DNA from 2 places in the Oryzifoliimicrobium ureilyticum genome. Region 1 is predicted to be linked to the other one. Evidence: riboswitches for the same ligand, from Rfam matches in the RefSeq annotation. Region 1 holds a riboswitch; the other holds the start of a gene.
What was found. A riboswitch is a leader RNA that binds a small molecule or an ion and turns the genes downstream of it on or off. The one in region 1 is predicted to bind thiamine pyrophosphate.
Positions count from the first base shown of each region.

Region 2: it holds a riboswitch for thiamine pyrophosphate, as region 1 does, so the genes downstream of both, thiB (thiamine ABC transporter substrate binding subunit) here and thiC (phosphomethylpyrimidine synthase ThiC) in region 1, are expected to answer to the same signal.

Region 1 is NZ_JBBBVQ010000021.1:1-7,693, reverse strand. It holds gene VQ830_RS22920 (thiamine phosphate synthase) at 1-164, opposite strand, end outside; gene VQ830_RS22915 (thiazole synthase) at 161-934, opposite strand; gene thiS (sulfur carrier protein ThiS) at 938-1,135, opposite strand; gene thiO (glycine oxidase ThiO) at 1,132-2,121, opposite strand; gene thiC (phosphomethylpyrimidine synthase ThiC) at 2,121-3,944, opposite strand; TPP riboswitch at 4,040-4,161, opposite strand; gene VQ830_RS22895 (EAL domain-containing protein) at 4,392-6,590, opposite strand; gene VQ830_RS28860 (hypothetical protein) at 6,817-7,197, opposite strand; gene VQ830_RS22880 (hypothetical protein) at 7,208-7,423, opposite strand.
Region 2 is NZ_JBBBVQ010000005.1:145,252-152,944, forward strand. It holds gene VQ830_RS09330 (thiamine diphosphokinase) at 1-449, opposite strand, end outside; gene VQ830_RS09335 (MarR family winged helix-turn-helix transcriptional regulator) at 724-1,248, opposite strand; gene VQ830_RS09340 (MDR family MFS transporter) at 1,363-2,877, shown strand; TPP riboswitch at 2,932-3,043, shown strand; gene thiB (thiamine ABC transporter substrate binding subunit) at 3,083-4,108, shown strand; gene thiP (thiamine/thiamine pyrophosphate ABC transporter permease) at 4,108-5,754, shown strand; gene VQ830_RS09355 (thiamine ABC transporter ATP-binding protein) at 5,744-6,457, shown strand; gene VQ830_RS09360 (M48 family metalloprotease) at 6,915-7,693, shown strand, end outside.

The sequences.
Region 1 (7,693 bases):
CAGCCATATTGGGCGCAGATTGCCTTCGCGCGCCGGATTTCTTTCGACAGAATCTCGTGTGGACGATCCTTGATTCGCAGTTGCACGAGTTTGACGCCGATAGGAACCAGCCGCGCGATCCAGGCGGAACTGTCTACGATGAGGTAGAATGGGTCGAGCTTCATGCGAAGACCCCTTTACCGATGACCGGCGTCGAAGGCACGGCCATGTCACGCGGCTCCAGCATGCCTGATCGATAGGCAAGGTGGCCTGCATCGATCGCTTTAGCAAATGCCGACGCCATGGAAGCCGGGTCGCTTGCGCCGGCAACAGCGGTATTGAGCAAGACCGCATCATAACCGAGTTCCATCACTGTCGTCGCGTGCGAGGGCCGTCCGATTCCGGCGTCGACGATCAGCGGGATCTCGGGAAAGGCGGCCCGCATTGCGGTCAGTGCAGCCGGATTGCGCGGCCCGGCAGCGCTGCCAATCGGTGCGCACCAGGGCATGAGAACCTGGCAGCCAACAGCCAGCAATTTCTCGGCTACCACAATATCATCCGTGGTGTACGGGAAAACGGAAAAGCCTTCAGAAGCCAGAATACGCGCTGCTTCGACCAGTTCAAACACGTCTGGCTGCAGACTGTCGTGATGGCCGATGACCTCCAGCTTGATCCAATCGGTTGCAAAGACTTCGCGGGCCATCTTCGCTGTCAGAATTGCTTCGGGCGCGCTATGGCAGCCGGCAGTATTGGGCAAAACCCTGACGCCGAGTTCCTTGATCAGATTGAAAAACGCGCCACCGGTCTTGCCGCCGGACGTCTCGCGCCGGAGCGAGACGGTAACGATCTCACTGCCGGAGGACTGAACGGCCTGCGCCAATACCGTCGGAGAAGGATAGCGTGCCGTTCCAAGCAGAAGGCGCGAAGAAACGGTGGTATCGTAAAGTTTCAACATGGCTCATCCTCCCTGCATAGGGGACAGAATTTCAATGCGATCGCCCTCCTGCAACTGAAGCGCAGCGCGATCTTCGCGGTGGACGATTTCGCCATTGACCGCAGTTGCCAACCACTCGCCTTCAAACTCGAGCAGTGCCAGAAGCTCGCTCAGCGTATCGGCGGTGACTGTTTCCGGTTCGCCATTTACGATCAATCTCATGCCGTCAGCCTCTCGGATTTGTGGAAGCGGCGCGTCAGGCGATCAGCGGCCTCCTGCGCCAGTGCCGGAGCGAGCAGAAAGCCGTGGCGATACATTCCGCCAACGAAAAAGCCAGCTGCTGTTTTGGCAACACGAGGAAGGTTATCTTGAAACGCCGGGCGCACGCCTGTTCCCGTCTCGAGAATGCGAGCCTCCCCGAACGATGGATGCAGGGCATAGGCCGCATTCAGGAATTCCATCATAGAGCGCGCGGTGATTGGGCCATCATCCTCGCTCTCGATCATGGTCGCCCCAACCATGAAACGATGGTCTTCCCGCGGTACGATATAGATCGGGTGACGCGGATGCAGCATCCGCACGGGCCGAGACAAAGTCAGGTCGCGGCAGTGCAGATAGAGCATTTCGCCCCGCACGCCTCTGAGCTGCGGTAGGTCGGCGATCACGGCGGGCCCCCTGCAATCGATCACAGCATCGTAGATTTCGCCGATCGGGACTTCATGTGCTTCAAAGTGAAAGATCACACCTTGTGCGCGGAGCTTTGCGACAAGACCGGTAAGAGCCTTTCGAGGGTCAAGATGGGCTTCGTCCTCGAAGAAAAGCGCCCGTTCGAAGCGGCCTGCCAGGGCCGGTTCGAGAGCTGCAATTTCAGGTCCTTCGATGCGGCGAAAGCCTCGCGTTCTGGCTGCAAATCTTTCAAGCTCAGGCAGATCGCGCGGCTGCGCTACGACAAGCGTCCCATTGCGGTGAACTTCCCCCGGAAGTTCGGCCGCCCACCAATCGGCTGCATTGCGGCCGAGCTTGATAACAGCCTCGTCGGCCGATTCACGCTCGCAATAGGGAGCCAGCATGCCGCCCGCATAATGCGATGCACCAAGTCCCGCTGCCGGACCTTTTTCGATGATCTCGACGGCAAAACCTCGGCGACGCATTTCAAGCGCTGCCGTCAAGCCGGCAACGCCGGCTCCCTGGATCAGAACTCGTTGCATCAATCTGCTCCGGGCATGCTTTCCGCCGGCATATAAAGGTCACCGCCGGCACGATACTTGGCAGCCATGGCTTCCATACCTTCCTTCTGCGCTTCGGCTCGAATATCGTGAGAAATCCGCATTGAGCAGAATTTCGGGCCGCACATCGAGCAGAAATGCGCAACCTTGTGCGCTTCCTTCGGCAGGGTCTCGTCATGAAAGTTGCGAGCCGTTTCGGGGTCGAGCGACAGGTTGAACTGGTCCTCCCAGCGGAACTCGAAACGGGCCCTCGAGAGAGCGTCGTCACGCACCTGCGCGGCGGGGTGGCCTTTGGCGAGATCGGCGGCATGTGCCGCAATCTTGTAGGTGATGACGCCGGTCTTCACATCATCACGGTCGGGCAGACCAAGATGCTCTTTTGGCGTAACATAGCAGAGCATCGCGGTGCCAAACCAACCGATCATCGCGGCGCCGATTCCAGACGTGATGTGATCGTAACCGGGTGCGATGTCGGTGGTAAGAGGGCCGAGTGTATAAAAGGGTGCTTCTCCGCAGGTTTTCAGCTGCTTGTCCATGTTCTCCTTGATCTTGTGCATGGGCACGTGCCCAGGCCCTTCGATCATGACCTGACAGTCCTTGGCCCAGGCAATCTTCGTCAGCTCCCCCAGGGTTTCCAGCTCCGCAAATTGGGCAGCATCATTGGCATCGGCAATCGATCCCGGGCGCAAACCGTCACCCAAAGAAAAGGAAACGTCGTAGCTGCGGCAGATATCGCAGATTTCTTCGAAGTGTTCGTAGAGGAAGCTTTCCTTGTGGTGATGCAGGCACCACTTCGCCATGATCGATCCGCCGCGCGAAACAATGCCAGTGACGCGATTGACGGTGAGCGGGATGTAGGGAAGGCGCACGCCGGCATGGATAGTGAAGTAATCCACGCCCTGTTCGGCTTGTTCGATCAACGTGTCCCGGAAGACCTCCCATGTGAGATCCTCGGCAATGCCGCCGACTTTTTCCAATGCCTGATAAAGTGGGACCGTACCGATCGGCACCGGCGAATTGCGAACGATCCACTCTCTGATGTTGTGGATGTTACGGCCGGTCGAAAGGTCCATGACGGTATCGGCGCCCCAGCGGATCGCCCAAACCATCTTCTCTACTTCTTCCGCCATCGAGGAGGTGACGGCTGAATTGCCGATATTAGCGTTGATCTTCACGAGGAAGTTTCGGCCGATAATCATCGGTTCGGCCTCGGGATGATTGATGTTGGCTGGAATGATGGCGCGCCCGGCCACGACTTCCTGGCGAACAAATTCCGGCGTCACGTAATCGGGAATATGCGCCCCGAAGCTTTCCCCATCACGCTTCAGCGCCTCCTTGGCTGCCTTGCGGCCCAGATTTTCGCGAATAGCGATAAATTCCATTTCTGGGGTGATGATGCCCGCACGCGCGTAGGCGATCTGGGTTACGGCCTTACCGCCTTTGGCGCGGAGCGGCTGGTTCCGGACAGGGAACTCGGGCGTCAGGCGATCTGCGCTGACGAAGCCGTTGTCCTCAGGCTTCACCTGGCGCCCTTCATAGGCTTCGACATCGCCGCGTGCCAGCACCCAGGCCCGCCGCAATGCAGGAAGGCCGGCGTCGATTGCGATCTCAGCTGCAGGGTCGGTGTAAGGCCCGGAGCTATCGTAAACGGTAACGGGCGGCTCACCCGATGTCGGATGAAGGCTGATCTGCCTCATCGGGACCTGGATATGCGGATGGATTTCCCCCGCGACGTGCACCTTCTGCGAGGCGGGAAGCGGACCTGTGGTTACGGTAAGCTTGGGAAGCTGAGGGGCGATATTCATTATGAGGCTCCAAATTTAAAAGTTGGAGACCCAGTCATGTTAGCCGGAAGGATCAAGGAGGCTGGAATCGGACTCCCGGAAAAAGGGAGCTTTTCATAACAGCGCTTGCACCGTCCCTACGCCAGTATGAACTGGATCAGGTTCAACGGGTCACCGCGCTGCCAATCAAGGCCCAGCGGAATCTCAGCCCCTTGTCGGGACACCCCTGGTGAATGCGATAAGGCTAGACCTCGTGATTCTACCTGTCAAGAAGGATGACACCGCAACAAGTGTCCGCTCGGTCAGGCCGATCGGCATCAGGTCGTGACAACCGGTCGTCCGAAAGCGTGGCTGCGGCGGGCAATCGCGTCATGTTGCAACAACTTGGAAGGAACTGATCTGGAGCAACGGATCATGCAATTCGGGACGATAACTGCTTTGTTCTGATCGCCGGAGGAATGAAATATGTTAAAGCTGAGTCGTCGTGGCTAGGCGAGGGCGCTTGGCCTTGACCTTTTTCGGCGGCGGCGAAGCTGCCGGAGTTTCCTCCCACGTCATCAGCAGACTCGTCAATTTGAGATGTTCCAACGGCTTGGAGAACAGGTATCCCTGCATTTGATCGCAGCCTTCCGCGCACAAGATTTCAAGCTGTTCGCGGTTTTCCACCCCTTCTGCGGTGGTGATAATGCCGAGGCTATGGCCAAGACCTAACACAGAGCGGACGATGGCAAGAGAGTTCCGGTCGCTCTCCAGCGAGCTGATGAAGGAACGGTCGATCTTTATTTTATCGAATGGGAACTTCTGCAGATATGTCAGGCTCGAGAAGCCCGTCCCAAAGTCGTCCATTGCGATTTTCACACCCAAGGACTTTAGCGCATTCAGGCTTTCGAGAGGCTTGCAGCTATTATCGAGGAGCAGTCCCTCGGTGATTTCCAGTTCCAGTCGAGAGGGATCAAAACCGGTCCTTGCCAGAAGATCGCGCACGAAGGGGACAAAGTCGGGATCCTTGAACTGCGCAGGAGATACATTGATGGCGAGCGTCAAGCCATGCCAGTTCATCGCCTGCTGGCATGCTGTTTCCATCAACCATTTACCGAGCGGAACGATCAGCCTCGTGGCTTCAGCGATCGGAATGAATTGAGCCGGGCCAATCCAGCCGCGCGCCGGATGATGCCAGCGCATCAAAGCTTCGACACCGATTATCTTGCGACTTTTGCTGGATACCAGCGGCTGATAGTGAAGCTCAAACTGCCCCTTTCTGAATGCCTCGTGCAGGTCGGCTTCAATTTGGCGGCTTGCCTCGACCGCTGCATTCATGTCCTGACAGAAGAATTTGTAGCTCGACAATCCTTCCGCCTTCGACTGACGAAGCGCAACATCGGCCTGTTTGAGCAGCATCTCCTCATCTGTGTCGGCAAGCTGCTCAATCGAGATGCCGACGCTGATGTTAAGTTTGATCTCCATTCCATTTATAAGAAAGGGTCTTTTCAATTGGGTCATAAGCGCGTCACCGTGCGCTTGTGGGGATATCCCTGCGTCCTTCATTTGCAGGAGAGCAAACTCATCGCCATCAAGGCGTGCCGCCGCGCCATTTTCTCCCGCCAATCTGCGAACCCGCTCGGCAAGTTGTTCGATGATGGCGTCACCGCCGGTATGACCCAGCGTATCGTTCCACTTCTTGAAGCCGTCTATGTCAATACAGGCGAGAACGACTTCCTTGTCCCCACGCTCCTCGCTGCGAAGTGCTGCAGCAACGCGTTCGACGAACAGACTTCTGGTTGCCAGTCCCGTGAGCTTGTCATGGGAGGCCAGATAGGCAAGCTGGCGTTCAGCGTCGGCATTCGCCGCCTCCAACCGCCGGCTGGAGATCAATGTCGTACGAAAATATCGCAGCGCGTCGGCAAGAGCCCCGATCTCGTCGCGGCGTTTCTCAAAGCCAACCTCCACGTCAGTCGTTCCTGCGACCAATAGCCTCATTGAGGTCGTCAGCCTGGAGAGCGGCTGAAGCGCAAAGCGCTTTATGAGAAACGCAATGACCGCAAGCATCAAGATAAGGGTGATCAAAGTCCCGAGCACCCTCTTAAAGATGCTTTGCTGCCAGCCTAATATGTTCTCGGAAATGTCGGTTGCGACGCTGTATCCACCAATCAGTTCCCCCGGCATGATATTCATTAACTTTGTATGACACTCCGCGCAGCTTTGGTCGGAGGCACTACCGCGGCCAAGGATAATTGGCCGCGTGTATCGAAAGGTATTACCTTCGACGACTTTATGCATCTTTGAAGTGCGGCTGACCTTTTCATCGATGTCGTCAAGCGGAGGGGCGATTTCAGAAGCACCGATGGAGTTCTGATAATCGAGCAATTTCGGGCCCATGAACACCCAGAGACGCGTCCCATTCGACTGGTTGGAGAAGAGCTCCATCGCCCCTTTCAGCGTTTGTAACGCGCTGTCATCATTTGCTCTACGTTCGCGCATGACTTGCGTGTGTATGGATTGGAGCATATCTAGAGCGGCAACAGCTTGACGTTCCGCCGTCTCTTCAATTTCATTTCGCTCGTCAATCGCTTCTACCACAATCCCTGTGCCTTGCGCGCCAACAAGCACAAGGAATACAACCATGAAAATGGATTGCGTCAGCGAAAAACTATGTCGTAGTTTGATCATGGTGGTCTCTACGAAAGGTGAGAGCCCACACTATCGGTCATCCCCTAATAATTTCCCGCTCCAGGACGCCAATGCGATTCCTGGTTAACAGCCGATGACTCCTCGGTTTTGCTCAACCGTTTCAGGTCATTGCGCTCAATGAAGTGTGTCGTTGCGTCATTGTCGCGGTCGCGCCCGAGCCAGCGCAAAACCGGCACGGGCATCGATCTGTTCTTAGAAGGGCGGCCTATTTCCGGTTTGCCTCATGTGTATGGTGACTGTCCTGCTCCCCGCCGCCGCTGGAGACATGGCTGCGGGACTGGCGATCACCAGCCGCAGGTGGCTTCTTTATTTCCACTGGAGCCGCGGCGTTTTCATGTGAGGAACCAGGACCGCCTTGCCGGATTGTTGAAGGATTTTTGTCGGAAGTGGACATCTGATATCCTAACGATCCTGTTGGTATCCTTGGTGGGTCGTATTTGACCTTGCTGTTGCCTTGCTGACCGATCTTATCGGGATTCACGGACGACGTTTTGGCCGCTGCCTGCGTTGACGGTGCAGAGGACGCCTCGCCGGTCCCCTTTGGACTGGAATTCTCGGTGGGGCGTGGCGGAAGTTTGCTGCTCATCTTGATTTCCTCAATTAGGGTCGCGATTGGCGTTGTGATCGCCATATTGTTCCGTCTGGATAAACTTGCCGTCCAAGCCACGCTCGCGTGTGTGCTGCGCCTTGTCTCTATTGGACAACACCATATTATCCGGCAGTACATTCGGATCCAAATCCGTCATTGCGCCGCTGCCGTCACCCTTGCCGTGGGAGCCGGCGCCCATATGCTTTCTGTCCGCTTTTGCCATGGGTTCCTCCAATGAAAGAACACAAGGGGCAAAACACCAGCATTTGCGGGAATTTCCTTGGGTTCGGTTATGTTTTGACCGGCGTTTGCACCGATCGGCTAAATCTCTTCCGTCCGCAGGACGGAGTTGTCCTTCGGTTCTTGAACCATTCTCCAATGCGTGACCTGATGCCTTGGCTTCGGTCACAGAGTGACGTTCGGCTCCCGGCTTCCCATTCTCCTTCAAGAGCGCAGCCCAGTTCTACCGGGCTCGCTAATTTACCATCAGGAC
Region 2 (7,693 bases), on a different contig from region 1:
GGCGGCAGATCAAGTTCGATAGCACCCTCCACCAGTGGAACGGCTTCCTCCTGTCCTGTGGTGACCAGAACCTCATAACCGTCTTCAGCAAGTTTGACCGCATAGGCAAGATGCTGCAGGGCGTGATCGGATCGTTCGCCACCCAGCGCACCTGCTAAAATCAGGCGGCGGGCACCCCTTGCGATGGCCGCACCAATCGCAATCTCTCCATCCGTCTCACCCTTGGCTGCGGGATAAGGCATACGCGGCACATCAGGAAAGGCAGCCTGAAGATCCTCGGAAGAGGAATCGAAATCGCCAACCCAAAGTTCAGGCACCAGCCCAAGGCTACCCGCATGACGAATACCACCATCCGCCGCAATAACACGGGTTTCAGCGACCGCAGCGCGAACGCGCTCTGTCGGTTCAAGCTCGCCGCCGAGCAGAATGGTGAATGCTGATAAGCTCATGGAGATGCCCATAGCGCAAAGCCAGGCAAAAAGAAAAGGGGCGCTGCCAAACAGGCAGACGCCCCGTAAAAGCTGGACCTGCGTCGCGCGCGAGGCGCATCCCGCATTCCAGCATCGGATAGGCGCCCCGACGCCCGTCCGAATTCAATCGCCGCAAGGAGCCTTCATCGTTGGCAGAGTAAGCTTTCGCCTCCCGTGAACGCTCGCCCTCTGTTGTCTCAACGGAATATAACGGATGTCGCGCAGACCCTGTTTGATCTTGGTCAAACAAATCTCATCTTTCGGAGGATTCGGCGATTTCTTTGCCGCGTGTCGAAATGACCTCTTCTAGGCCATTCATATAGCGCTCATAGAGGGCCGCAAAACGTTCGGTGTCCTGTTTAGGCCAATCTTTAACGATTTCCGAGACGACTGACAGTTTCTGCCTGCGCAGTTCCGAAAGCAGCTTCTGACCCTTCGCGGTCACCACAACAACGATGCGTCGCGCGTCGCTCTGCGATGCTTTCCGCCGGAGCACATTGCGATTCACCATATCCGAGACGATGCGGCTGGCCCTCGACGGATCTATCCGCAATGCCTCTGCCACGGTTCCCACGGTCACTTCACCTGTTTGCTCGGCGCGCACAACGGCGTGAAGCGCATCCAGATGCGAGACCTCAAGTTCCGGAGCGACGGTGCTGACAGCCAAGCGTGCAATGATCCGCCGTGCGGTCAGCAGCCGCATGCGGCTCATGCTCTCACCGATCGACTCGACGTATACTTCGAGGACGGGGCGTTCTTGAATATCTTCTTCTACCATGTTGTCAGCTTAGCAGAAGTGAAGGCGCAATAGAATATGCTGAGCGCAATTCCTTGATATTGACATTTATATGCTAAAAGCACATATCTGGACGATCTTATTGAGGTGCCACTCATGGACATGCAAGCCACCTTCCAACCGCTCGTTACCGACCCGCGGCGAAAGATCATACTCTTTCTGTTCTTGATGACGGCCATGTTCATGGCGACGCTCGACAACCAGATTGTCTCGACCGCCCTTCCAACCATTGTCGGAGAGTTCGGGCATATTGAGAGGTTTGGCTGGATCGGGTCTGCCTATCTTCTTTCTCTGAGTGCCGTCATGCCGCTTTATGGGAAGCTGGGTGATCTTTTCGGGCGCAAATATGTGATGATGACGGCGATCGCCATCTTCACTGTGGGCTCTGCGGTTTGCGGTCTAGCCGTTTCCATGGATACCCTCATTGCCGCTCGCGTGTTGCAGGGACTGGGCGGCGGCGGCATTATGGTATCGATTTTCTCCGTCAATGCCGATCTTTTCGAGCCTCGCGAGCGCGCGCGCTACCAAAGTTACTCCAGTTTGGTGCTGATGGCCTCTGGCGCAATCGGTCCGGTTCTCGGCGGCACGATGAGCGACTTGTTCGGCTGGCGCTCGATCTTCCTTGTCAATATTCCGATCGGGGTGATTGTCCTGCTCGGACTTGCCTGGATGCTGCCCTATCGCAAACCGCATCGGCGCCCCAAGATCGATTATGCCGGTGCTCTGCTTCTTGCGACCGTCACGACAAGTATCGTGATTGCAGCGGATGGATCGAGCCTCTTCGGCTCGCTGTTTTCCCCGCAGACCGCGATCGTCCTTGCCATCGGTATTGTTGCGGCAAGCCTTTGGGTTTTCGTGGAGCGGAAGGCAAGCGAACCCATTGTTCCCATTCCGCTTTTTCGAAATTCGACCTTTACGCTCCTCTTGATCATTTCGGTCATGAGCGGCGGCATTGCCATCGGGATGGCGAATTACTTTGCACTTTTCCTGCAGACGACGACGGGCCTGTCACCGTCTGCCGCTGGCGGCTTTTTCATCCTGTTGACGGGCGGGATTGTCTGCGGCTCCATTTCAGCCGGTCGCATTATTTCGCGGACAGGACGCTATAAACCCTTTGCCGTGGCAAGCTTGACCATCAGCACCTTCGCCTTTGCTGTGCTTAGCCAACTCCATTACGGCACGCCGGGTTGGGTTGTCGGGTTGCTGATGCTGCTGCATGGCATCGGCATTGGTTTGGCGCAGCAGGTCCCTGTGATCGGGGTGCAGAATGCTGCACCCGCACGCGATGTCGGTGCCGCAACCGGCTCTGTAACTCTGTCGCGGATGGGCGGTGCCTCGATCGCGATATCGATCTATGGGGCGATCATCGGCGCCTCTATCGGAGCAAGTCATGTTGTTCTGCCGGGAGCAGGACGGATCGAGGAATTGACGCCGAAAATGATGGCAGCGTTGCCGGAGGCCTCGAGGATCCTTGTGCAGGAGGCCTATGCCGCGGCGTTCTCGCCTCTTTTCATGACGTCCTGTGCCATGGGGCTGGTTGGTTTGATCGCTGCAATTATGCTGAAGCCTGTGCAGCTGCCGGGTATTGTGAAAGCTGCGCCGGCGGAGTGAGCCGTTCCTCGCTGCGGCTCTTGTCAGAAACGAACGGCAGCGATACATCATGACAGAGATCTAACGGGGTGCTCTTCTCCGAAAAGGAAGGGGCTGAGAGGCGCAAAGCCAACCCGCGGAACCTGATCCGGTTAAAACCGGCGGAGGGATTAGATGCGTGGCACTGGCCGCCCCTTTCTTCCGCACACAGTATAAGGGAAGGCGTATGCCGCAAGCTCCATTTTTTGTCAGGGCGCTTTCAGCTCTGGCGATCCTCACTACATCGCATGTGGTGGTTCACGCACAGACACCAGCCAAGGTGCTGACGATTTACACCTATGAGAGCTTCACCTCTGAATGGGGACCAGGTCCCAAGGTCAAAGCGGCGTTTGAAAAGACCTGCGACTGCACGGTGAACTTCGTTAGCGTCGCTGATGGCGTGGCTCTGTTGTCGCGCCTCAAACTGGAAGGGGCGAGTGGGAAGGCTGATCTCGCTCTTGGGCTCGACACCAATTTGGTCGAGGAAGCGCGCCGCACAGGATTGTTCGATAAAAGCGGCATCGACACGAGCGCACTCAAAGTGCCGGGCGGATTTTCCGATGATGTCTTTGTGCCCTATGACTACGGGCACTTTGCCGTCGTTTACGACACGCAAGCGATCAAGAGCCCGCCCAAGAGCCTGCACGAACTCGTGGAAGGCGATCCTTCGCAGAAGATCGTGATTGAAGATCCACGCACGTCCACACCCGGACTTGGTCTGCTGCTATGGGTTAAATCCGTCTATGGCGATAAAGCACCTGAAGCATGGGAAAAACTGAAGAAGCGCGTTCTGACCGTTACGCCTGGCTGGTCGGAAGCTTACGGACTTTTCACCAAGGGTGAAGCACCGATGGTGCTTTCCTACACGACGTCGCCTGCCTACCATATGGTCGCCGAGAAGACGGATCGCTATCAGGCTGCCGCTTTTTCCGAAGGACATTACATTCAAATTGAAGTCGCTGGCCTGATGAAGAACGCGCCGCATAAAGCCTTGGCCACCGATTTTCTCAAGTTCATGACCAGCACCGGCTTCCAGGACACCATTCCTACCAATAACTGGATGATGCCTGTCGCTGCGACATCGACACCGTTGCCTGACGCGTTCGGCAAGATCGTTCAGCCTTCGAAAACGTTCCTGATGGATCCGAAGACCGTTGCTGATAACCGGAAAGCCTGGATCGATGAGTGGCTTCAAGCCATGAGCTTGAATTGATGCTTCTGACGACGGCAGAACGCCGCGTTGCCATTGCCGGTGGGTCCGGCGTCCTCGCCGGCATCTCAATTTTCATCAGTTTTGCCGTCTTCATGCTTCTGTTCGCTACCGATGGCGAATGGAGTGCAATCTTCGCCGATCCCTACATTCTCAAGATCCTGCGCTTCACTTTGGCGCAGGCCATTTTATCGACGCTCTTATCGATCCTGCTTGGCCTGCCGGTGGCTCTTTCGCTCGCTCGTCAGCCTCATTTTCCAGGCAGAAGCTGGATTTTGCGGCTTATGGCGATTCCGATGGGATTACCTGCGCTGATCGGGGCACTTGGCCTGGTCGGCGTTTGGGGCCGGCAGGGATGGCTGAATGCAATCGTTCAACATGGACTTGGCCTCGAGCCCATCAGCATCTATGGCTTGGCGGGTATTCTGCTCGCGCACGTCTTTTTCAATCTGCCGCTCGCCTGCAGGCTGATGCTCGCCCAACTGGAAAGGACACCTGCCGAATATTGGCTGACCGCCGGCGTTCTCGGCATGTCGCCGTTTTCTGTCTTTCGGCTCATCGAGTGGCCGCTGCTGAAAAGGGTTTTACCGGGCATTGCAGGATTGATCTTCATGCTGTGTGCCGCCAGCTTCACCCTTGTCCTCATGCTGGGGGGAGGGCCGGCGGCAACCACGATTGAGGTGGCAATCTATCAAGCGCTTCGTTTTGACTTCGATCCCGCCCGTGCCGTTGCTCTATGTGTGTTGCAGGTCTGCATGACGGGTTTGATATTGGCTCTCATGCAGTTTTTTGCGGGAGCAGCTGAAGATGGCGTCACGGTTGGGAAGCGATTGAGGCGCCTGGACGGTCATTCGCAATCATCCAAGATCATTGACTCGTCGGTCATTTTGGCAGCCGTGCTGTTCATCGGCGCTCCTTTGCTATCGATCGTGATCAGCGGTTTGAAAGCTGATCTCATGCGGCTTGTCGGCGAGGCGCTCTTCTGGAGGGCTTTATCGATGAGCCTGACGATATCCTTTCTTTCGGCAATGTGCGCCTTGACGGTCAGCGTAACGCTCATTCATGCTCGCTTTGCAGCCTCGATCGGTGAACGCGCGCGCTTTGTGCCCCGGCTCCTGCTAGGAGGCGTCAGCCTTGGCTTGAATGCAGCATCATCCTTTGTGTTGCTGATCCCGCCGCTTGTCCTGGCAACGGGATGGTTCATGACCGTTCGGGCAGTCGGAGGCGATCTTGATCTTGCAGCGCCGCCAATCGTCATCCTCATCAATATGTTGATGGCATTACCCTTCGTCGTGCGTGTTCTGGAGCCAGCCTATGCCAGCCACAGGGCCCGCACCTTGAAGCTTACGGCGAGCCTTGGTCTGGTCGGAATAGCACGCCTGAGGCTGGTTGACTGGCCGTCGTTGCGAGGTCCATTGCTCATCGCCTTTTCTTTTGCCATGGCATTGTCGCTTGGCGATCTCGGTGCCGTTGCGCTATTCGGTTCGGACAGTTTCATAACGCTGCCTTGGCTGATCTTCAGCCAACTTGGTAATTATCGCAGTGACGACGCGCAAGGTTATGCATTCCTGCTGGCGATCTTGTGTCTTGCGCTGACGATGATCGGCACGCGCCGTGCGACAGTGCCCGGAGGTTCACATGGCCGATAGGGGTTGCGCTCTCGCATTGACGGATGTTCGCCTGTCACTGGGGAATAGAGACTTTTTCTTTGACGAGAGCTTTCCTGTGGGCGCAATCACGGCTGTCACGGGGCCTTCCGGTGGCGGTAAATCGACCCTTTTGAACCTGATAGCTGGGTTCGAGACACCTGCTTCGGGTAAAATCGAAATTGAGGGGCAGGATGTGACAGCTCGTCACCCTTCGCAACGGCCACTGTCTTTCGTGTTTCAAGACAACAACCTCTTTGCCCATCTCGACGTCTTCACAAATGTTAGCATCGGCATAACCTCGTCCTGGCGGTTGCGGCCGGACCAGCGACAAAAGATAAGCACTGCACTTGCAGCTGTTGGCTTGGCTGGCTTTGACAAGCGGCTGCCTTCGAGCCTTTCAGGAGGCGAGCGTCAAAGGGTGGCGTTCGCCAGAGCCCTGGTGCGGGGGAGGCCACTGCTTCTTCTTGACGAGCCTTTCGCATCGCTCGACCCAGGATTGAGAAGGGAAATGGCCGATCTGCTTCTTCTCCTTCATCGGGAAAGTGGTGCAACCATGCTCATTGTATCGCACGATCCGCAGGAAGTTGAGCATCTGGCCGAAAAGGTTGTGTTTGTCGATGAGGGAACGATCATTGATCGAGCGCTGATGAGGGATCGGCCCGCGTCGTGGAGCAGATCCGGCCTTGGGCGTTTCTTCGCTTAATTGCGATTTTCTTGAAGGTCGCGTCCATTTGCCTTAATTCCGGCCGCACAGCAGAAGATTAACATCTGCTTTAGGACGAATGTAATTTTAACGATGACCAAAAGTGCTGCTATGCAAAACCAATGGAAATCAGGTACTAAGGCGGCACAGAATGCGGCGGCGGCATGTCGTTCAAGTCGCATGGCTGAAAATTTCGGAGATTTGTGCAATTCGCGATTGCTGAATTTGCACGGCTCCTCAGCCTCTTGCCGCATTATTGTGTAAAAAGAAGCGGGATGTATGCCCCTTGGCAAGGATGACGAGCGGTCAGTCGCGGCTTAGAGTGACTCAGGCTGACAGAAAAATAACGGAACAGCCATTTATGAGCCTAGACATCCGCCGAGGTGCTGCCAATCGATTTACTCCGCGTCGCGCAACGGGATCGGTATCGCCGCGTGCGGGAGTTCTGCTCCTTGCCATGTGCGTTGCCTTGAGCAGCTGCCAATCCGTTCTGGAAAAGACGTACGAGCCGCAGATCGGGCCTTCCTCGAACCCGCAGATTGTCGATGAGGTTCAGAAGAACGACCCGCGTGCTGCCATGGGTGCGCGTGAACATCCACGCATTCTGGCAAGCTATGGCGGCGAATATAAAGATCCGAAGACTGAAAAGCTCGTTGCGCGTATCGCGGGCGCATTGACGGCGGTATCGGAAAACCCCAGTCAATCCTACCGCATTACGATCTTGAATTCGCCTGCGATCAACGCGTTCGCACTTCCCGGCGGATATCTTTACGTCACGCGTGGCCTGCTGGCGCTTGCGAATGATGCCTCGGAAGTTGCTGCGGTTCTTGCTCATGAGATGGGGCACGTGACCGCCAATCACGGCATCGAGCGGCAAAAACGTGAAGAGGCCGAGGTCATCGCCAGCCGCGTGGTTGCCGAGGTTCTTTCAAGCGATATCGCCGGTAAGCAGGCCTTGGCGCGCGGAAAGCTTCGCCTTGCAGCCTTCTCACGGCAGCAGGAGCTGCAGGCGGATGCGATCGGCGTGCGCATGTTGGGACAGGCAGGTTACGATCCCTATGCCTCGGTGCGCTTCCTGGAATCCATGGCAGCCTATAGCCGATTCATGTCTGTGGATCCTGACGCTGACCAAAGCCTGGACTTCCTCTCCAGCCATCCAAATTCGACGCAGCGGATCGAACTTGCGCGCGATCATGCCCGGATGTTTGGTCAGGAAGGGCAGGTTGGCGACAAAGG